2 regions of the Lysinibacillus sp. FSL K6-0075 genome follow, and region 2 is predicted to be linked to the other one. Evidence: a T-box and tRNA genes for the amino acid it is inferred to sense, from the RefSeq annotation. Region 2 holds a T-box; the other holds one or more tRNA genes.
What was found. A T-box is a leader RNA that pairs with one kind of tRNA and senses whether it is charged. The one in region 2 lies ahead of ileS (isoleucine--tRNA ligase), so its partner is inferred to be a tRNA-Ile.
Positions count from the first base shown of each region.

Region 1: it has a tRNA-Ile gene. The T-box ahead of ileS (isoleucine--tRNA ligase) is inferred to sense a tRNA for this amino acid. The anticodon was not compared.

Region 1 is NZ_CP151947.1:3,805,582-3,808,962, reverse strand. It holds gene MHB65_RS18835 (cysteine desulfurase family protein) at 1-128, shown strand, start outside; rRNA gene rrf (5S ribosomal RNA) at 408-523, shown strand; tRNA gene MHB65_RS18825 (tRNA-Val) at 534-609, shown strand; tRNA gene MHB65_RS18820 (tRNA-Thr) at 613-688, shown strand; tRNA gene MHB65_RS18815 (tRNA-Lys) at 696-771, shown strand; tRNA gene MHB65_RS18810 (tRNA-Leu) at 790-874, shown strand; tRNA gene MHB65_RS18805 (tRNA-Gly) at 911-985, shown strand; tRNA gene MHB65_RS18800 (tRNA-Leu) at 991-1,079, shown strand; tRNA gene MHB65_RS18795 (tRNA-Arg) at 1,088-1,164, shown strand; tRNA gene MHB65_RS18790 (tRNA-Pro) at 1,174-1,250, shown strand; tRNA gene MHB65_RS18785 (tRNA-Ala) at 1,267-1,342, shown strand; tRNA gene MHB65_RS18780 (tRNA-Met) at 1,371-1,444, shown strand; tRNA gene MHB65_RS18775 (tRNA-Ile) at 1,451-1,527, shown strand; tRNA gene MHB65_RS18770 (tRNA-Ser) at 1,543-1,635, shown strand; tRNA gene MHB65_RS18765 (tRNA-Met) at 1,689-1,763, shown strand; tRNA gene MHB65_RS18760 (tRNA-Asp) at 1,767-1,842, shown strand; tRNA gene MHB65_RS18755 (tRNA-Phe) at 1,901-1,976, shown strand; tRNA gene MHB65_RS18750 (tRNA-Gly) at 1,982-2,055, shown strand; tRNA gene MHB65_RS18745 (tRNA-Ile) at 2,057-2,133, shown strand; tRNA gene MHB65_RS18740 (tRNA-Asn) at 2,138-2,214, shown strand; tRNA gene MHB65_RS18735 (tRNA-Ser) at 2,225-2,315, shown strand; tRNA gene MHB65_RS18730 (tRNA-Glu) at 2,318-2,389, shown strand; gene MHB65_RS18725 (diaminopropionate ammonia-lyase) at 2,659-3,381, shown strand, end outside.
Region 2 is NZ_CP151947.1:2,691,208-2,694,588, reverse strand. It holds gene MHB65_RS13220 (hypothetical protein) at 1-130, shown strand, start outside; gene MHB65_RS13215 (DUF2785 domain-containing protein) at 150-992, shown strand; T-box leader at 1,052-1,290, shown strand; gene ileS (isoleucine--tRNA ligase) at 1,352-3,381, shown strand, end outside.

The sequences.
Region 1 (3,381 bases), 1.1 Mb from region 2:
GAACAAAGGCCATTTTATCAATGGGTTTCTCTTTAGAAGCGGCACGCCAATTTTTTAGAATATCTTTTGGTCCTTCCACCACACTTGATGATATTACAAAATTAAAAATAGAGCTTTCAAATATTTAATGAAAAGACGAGTGGAGGATTTTCTATGTTCTTCACTTGTTTTCAAATAGATTATAAGTTAAGAAAATATACAAAATAAAATAATTGTTTTCTTTTGAAACAACAATTGCTATAATATTTTGCAGGGCAATAATTTCTCTTACTTAACAAAAATATCTTCAAAACGTAATAATTTCTTTTTTTTTATAAAAAAGTATTGCATAATGTTAGAAAACGTTATACAATAATTCTTGTCTTGAAGGACAGGTAAACAACTTCAAAACGAGATACATAACAAAGTCTAGTGATGATGGCAAAGAGGTCACACCCGTTCCCATACCGAACACGGAAGTTAAGCTCTTTAGCGCCGATGGTAGTTGGGGGCTTCCCCCTGTGAGAGTAGGACGTCGCTAGGCATAGTACCCAGGAGGATTAGCTCAGCTGGGAGAGCATCTGCCTTACAAGCAGAGGGTCGGCGGTTCGAGCCCGTCATCCTCCACCATATGCCGGTTTAGCTCAGCAGGTAGAGCAACTGACTTGTAATCAGTAGGTCGTGGGTTCGATTCCTATAGCCGGCACCATTTTTTCGAGCCATTAGCTCAGTTGGTAGAGCATCTGACTTTTAATCAGAGGGTCGAAGGTTCGAGTCCTTCATGGCTCACCATTTTTGAAATAATAATAAGCGGGTGTGGCGGAATTGGCAGACGCACTAGACTTAGGATCTAGCGCCGCAAGGCGTGGGGGTTCGACTCCCTTCACCCGCACCATTATTTTCATTGCCAGATAAAAAAACTTATGCACATGCGGAAGTAGTTCAGTGGTAGAACACCACCTTGCCAAGGTGGGGGTCGCGAGTTCGAACCTCGTCTTCCGCTCCAAATGTGCCGGGGTGGCGGAACTGGCAGACGCACAGGACTTAAAATCCTGCGGTAGGTGACTACCGTACCGGTTCGATTCCGGTCCTCGGCACCATTTTAAATGCGCCCGTAGCTCAATTGGATAGAGCGTCTGACTACGGATCAGAAGGTTATGGGTTCGACTCCTGTCGGGCGCGCCAAAAGAACAACGGGAAGTAGCTCAGCTTGGTAGAGCACTTGGTTTGGGACCAAGGGGTCGCAGGTTCGAATCCTGTCTTCCCGACCATTTCCTAAAAATTTATGGGGCCTTAGCTCAGCTGGGAGAGCGCCTGCCTTGCACGCAGGAGGTCAGCGGTTCGATCCCGCTAGGCTCCACCATAAGTAAATTAACCAGTATAAAGATCCTGGCGGCGTAGCTCAGCTGGCTAGAGCGTACGGTTCATACCCGTAAGGTCGGGGGTTCGATCCCCTCTGCCGCCATCTTAAGGACCTTTAGCTCAGTTGGTTAGAGCAGACGGCTCATAACCGTCCGGTCGCAGGTTCGAGTCCTGCAAGGTCCACCATTTATATATTGTAACGGAGGTATACCCAAGTCTGGCTGAAGGGATCGGTCTTGAAAACCGACAGGCGGGTAACACCGCGCGGGGGTTCGAATCCCTCTACCTCCTCCAGTTTTAAATTTTTATAAATGGTGCTTTAAAAACTCGAAACAGCATAAAATTATCGCGGGGTGGAGCAGTGGTAGCTCGTCGGGCTCATAACCCGAAGGTCGTTGGTTCAAATCCGGCCCCCGCAACCAAAAGGTCCCGTGGTGTAGCGGTTAACATGCCTGCCTGTCACGCAGGAGATCGCCGGTTCGATCCCGGTCGGGACCGCCATTTTTAAAATAAAAGTCATGAGAAGCAAAAGAGTGAGCAAGCTTAGCATGGACGAAATGGGTCAGTAGCTCAGTTGGTAGAGCATTAGATTGAAGCTCTAAGTGTCGGCGGTTCGATTCCGTCCTGACCCACCATTTATGCGGGTGTAGTTTAATGGTAAAACCTCAGCCTTCCAAGCTGATGTCGTGGGTTCGATTCCCATCACCCGCTCCAAGGGCCTATAGCTCAGCTGGTTAGAGCGCACGCCTGATAAGCGTGAGGTCGATGGTTCGAGTCCATTTAGGCCCACCATTATTCCGAAGTAGCTCAGTTGGTAGTAGCACCTGACTGTTAATCAGGTTGTCGCAGGTTCGAGTCCTGCCTTCGGAGCCATTTTTATTTTGGGGAAGTACTCAAGAGGCTGAAGAGGCGCCCCTGCTAAGGGTGTAGGTCGGGTAACCGGCGCGAGGGTTCAAATCCCTCCTTCTCCGCCATGGGCCCGTTGGTCAAGTGGTTAAGACACCGCCCTTTCACGGCGGTAACACGGGTTCGAATCCCGTACGGGTCATACTAAGTGCAGTAGATGAATTTACATCTACTGCACTTTTTAATTTACTTAAAAATAGCTAGATAATAATAAACCTTTACAGAAATTAGATCCTGTAAGGGTTTATTGTTTTTCTGGAGGTTTAGATTGGAATTCTCGGTGTTTGTAGGTCCAAAACCAATGTATAACTGATATATTTGCTTGCTCTGACTACCCCTGTTTAATTTTGGTAATAAATTTTGTATTTTAAAGCTAGATCGACTAAGCTATTGGTAAAGGGGGAGATAGGTATGAAGGAAAAATTAAAGTGGGTGCACAATCAGCTAGACAACACAAACCAAGGCTCACCATTACTATCATATTTTACACTGGAACAAGTAAAGAAGGTTGGTCAATTTCAGCGTACATATGAGCGATTTGAGCAGACACCTCTCCATCATCTTGAGGCACTTGCTTCATATATGGGTGTAGAAAAAATCATGGTTAAAGATGAATCTTATCGATTTGGTTTAAATGCCTTTAAAGTATTAGGCGGTATTTATGCAATTGCGCAATATATTGCCAATAAGCTTGGGAGGAATATAAAGGAGCTATCGTTTGAACAGTTAAAATCTCCGGAAGTAAAAGCAGAAGTAGGCGATTTAACATTTATTTCAACGACAGATGGTAATCATGGTCGTGGTGTTGCATGGGCAGCTAGAGAACTGGGTTTTCAAGCGCGAATATATATGCCAGCTGGCAGCGCGGCTGAGCGTTTACAGCATATTAAAAGTGAAGGGGCTTTTGCTGAAATTACGACAATGAATTATGACGATACTGTTCGTTATACCTCACAGCTTGCACAAAAAAATGGCTGGGTTCTGGTTCAGGATACAATGTGGGATGGCTATGAAGAAATTCCATTATGGATTATGCAAGGTTACACAACCATTGTGCAGGAGATTGTTGAACAGATACAGCTAGCCCCGACACATGTATTTTTGCAAGCGGGTGTAGGATCCTTTGCAGGAGCA
Region 2 (3,381 bases):
AACCTTTCCTTGGCGTAGTAAGGTGATTGTACACCAAGATAATTGGCAAAAGGAATTTACATATGTCCGTTTTAATGAGGGATGGAAGCTAGATGGGATATACCGAAAAAGTGAGTATCAAAATAAATAAGCAAAGGGGAGTCAAACAGTTGATACAAGATGTACTGAAGGAAGAAGAATTAAAGGATCGATTAATAGCATTGAAAAAGGGACAAACAACAATGGAGCTAGAGAATCAAGAGCAGCTTGTGCATTCCATGCTAGCACACATCGGTTCTATTGATAGTGAGCTACGGGATACCTATATTTATAGCAGCTTTTATGAATGGATTTTAGAAAAAAACTTGCTGGATCATCGTTGCTTAACGGAGCTGTGGGATTACAGCTTAAACCATTTATTAGTTAAGGGAATTGGAGAAAAGGAATCGGATTGGGTCTTTACTCGCTCCTTTACATCATTATTAGTAGCGCTTATTTTAGCAAGGGATCTACAAGATAATTTTTTATCCAAGGCTAATATAGAGGACTGTCAAACGAAGTTACTGACCTATGTAACCTCTGAAAAGGATGTAAGAGGCTATGTGCCTGGCAAGGGATGGGCGCATAGTGTGGCACATGTTTCAGATGCTATCGATGAACTCGTGAAAAATCCTAAATCACTAAAAACAGCCTGTGTCGATTTGCTACATGCATTATGGTCCATCTATTTACAACCAGATTACGTCTTTATCCATAATGAAGATGAAAGGCTATTAGTGCCAATATTCGCGATGCTGGAGCAGGGACTGAATCAAAATGAAGTCATCCAACTAGTGCAGCAAATGCCATTAACTATAGCCTCGTTAAAGGAACAGCTGAGTGAAGAACAATACAGAATAGTACTATTCAATAGTAAAACTTTGCTAAAGAGCTTTTTGATTCAAACCATTCATCAGCCACGGTATGCTGTTCTCCATCAAAATATAGCCACTTGTCTCAACGAAAATTTTTAAGATTGTCCACTGTTGACAGACAATTGGTAATTTGCTAAGATGAAGGACAATAAAAGCATACAAATTCGTTGATGAGAAAGAGTAGTGTTTCATTTTGTTCTACAGAGAGCCGACATTTGGTGGAAGTCGGTGTGCAGGTGTTACATGAAAATCCTCTCTGAGAAGATTAGCTGAATCGAGTAAGCTAATCCGGGTGTCTACCGTTAAAAAGAACACGTATGATTGTACGTTGCTGAGTGCTATTGGCCATCGTGTCAATAGAATTAGGGTGGTATTCGCGGTTAACCCCGTCCCTTTTCCTTGGGACGGGGTTTTTTGTATGCCTTTTATACAAATTTGCTTGTATAGGAGGAGCTAATATGCAGAAAGAACAAAAGAAAGAAACAACGGTTGAACGAGAAACAAGGATTCGTGCATTGTGGGCGCAAGAAGGGACCTTCACCAAATCCGTTAGCAATCGTGCTGGACAGCAGCCCTTTGTGTTTTATGAGGGACCACCAACAGCGAATGGTTTACCACATGTTGGCCATGCATTTGGTAGAACCATAAAAGATGTCGTGGCACGTTATAAAACGATGCAAGGCTATTTGGTTGAACGAAAAGCAGGCTGGGATACACATGGTTTGCCTGTGGAATTAGGGGTAGAAAAGACATTAGGCATATCTGGAAAGCAGGAGATTGAAAACTTCGGGGTAGAGCGTTTTATTCAGGCATGTAAAAAGAGCGTTTTTACCTATGAGCAAAAATGGCGTACCTTTACAGAGCAGCTTGGCTACTGGCTCGACATGGATGATCCTTACCTAACATTAAGTAATGACTATATCGAATCTGTGTGGCATATTTTAAGCCATGTTCACAAGGAAAAACTTCTATACAAAGGGCATCGTGTTTCACCTTATTGCCCTAGCTGTCAAACATCCTTAAGCTCTCATGAGGTGGCACAGGGCTATAAGGATGTCAAAGATTTATCCGTTACTGCAATGTTTAAGCTTCAGAATGAGAACGAATATTTCTTAGGCTGGACAACGACACCTTGGACGTTACCAGCCAATGTAGCTTTGGCTATGAATCCTGCTCTTCGATATGTACGTGTAAGGCATGCAAATAACATATATATCCTCGCCAAATCGTTAGTATCAAAGGTTTTTTCAGAGCCTGTGGAAATATTAAGTGAGCATGACGGGCAGGATTTTGCGGGTGTTTCCTATTTACCGCCATTTTCCTATATAACCGTCGATAAAGGTCATGTTGTTGTCATGGCGGATTATGTGACAGAGCATAGTGGAACAGGGATCGTACACATAGCGCCGGCTTATGGAGAAGACGATTATAAAACGGTCCAACAAAATGATTTGTCCTTTGTCAATGTAGTCGATCTTAAAGGCTGTTATACAGAAACTGTACCTGAGCTTGTCGGACGATTTGTGAAAGACTGTGATGTCGATATCATTAAGATGCTTGCAGCAAATGAGCTTTTATTTGCTAAAGAAAAATATGAGCACAGCTACCCGCATTGCTGGCGCTGTGATTCCCCATTGCTGTACTACGCAACAGATAGCTGGTTTATCAAAATGTCTGCATTAAAAGAGCAGCTTTTACAAAATAATCAACAGGTGACATGGTATCCTAGCCATATCAAGGATGGTCGCTTTGGCAACTTCTTAGAAAACTTAGTGGATTGGAATATTAGTCGTAATCGCTATTGGGGGACACCGCTCAATGTATGGATTTGTCAGGACTGCACTCATGAGGAGGCACCTAACAGTATTGCAGCACTAAAACAATTAGCCAAAGGGACTGTCGATGAGCAATTAGAGCTCCATAAACCATTTATTGATGACATTGTCTGTACCTGTCCTGTCTGTCAAGGCGACATGAAACGTACGCCTGAAGTTATCGATGTTTGGTTTGACAGTGGCTCGATGCCATTTGCCCAACAGCACTATCCTTTTGAGGATGGAGCGACTTTTCATCATCAGTTTCCAGCAGATGTTGTTATTGAGGGAATCGACCAAACGCGAGGATTTTTCTATAGCTTATTAGCGGTTTCGACCTTATTTACAGGAAAACCACCTTATAAAAATGTGCTATCGTTAGGGCATGTACTGGATGAGCATGGACAGAAGATGTCCAAAAGTAAAGGCAATGCGTTAGAGCCTGTTGAGTTAATTGAGCAGTATGGAGCAGATGCTTTACGCTGGGCATTTTTAGTTGATAGCTCCCCATGGAATCCAAAGCGTTTTTCTAAGAAAATTGTCCTAGATGCGAAATCTAAACTAGTGGATACACTCGACAATACGTTTAAATTTTATGAAATGTATGCCCAAATCGATGGCTTTACGTACGATGCTACAAATACAGGTACACGCTCACAACTAGATCGTTGGAT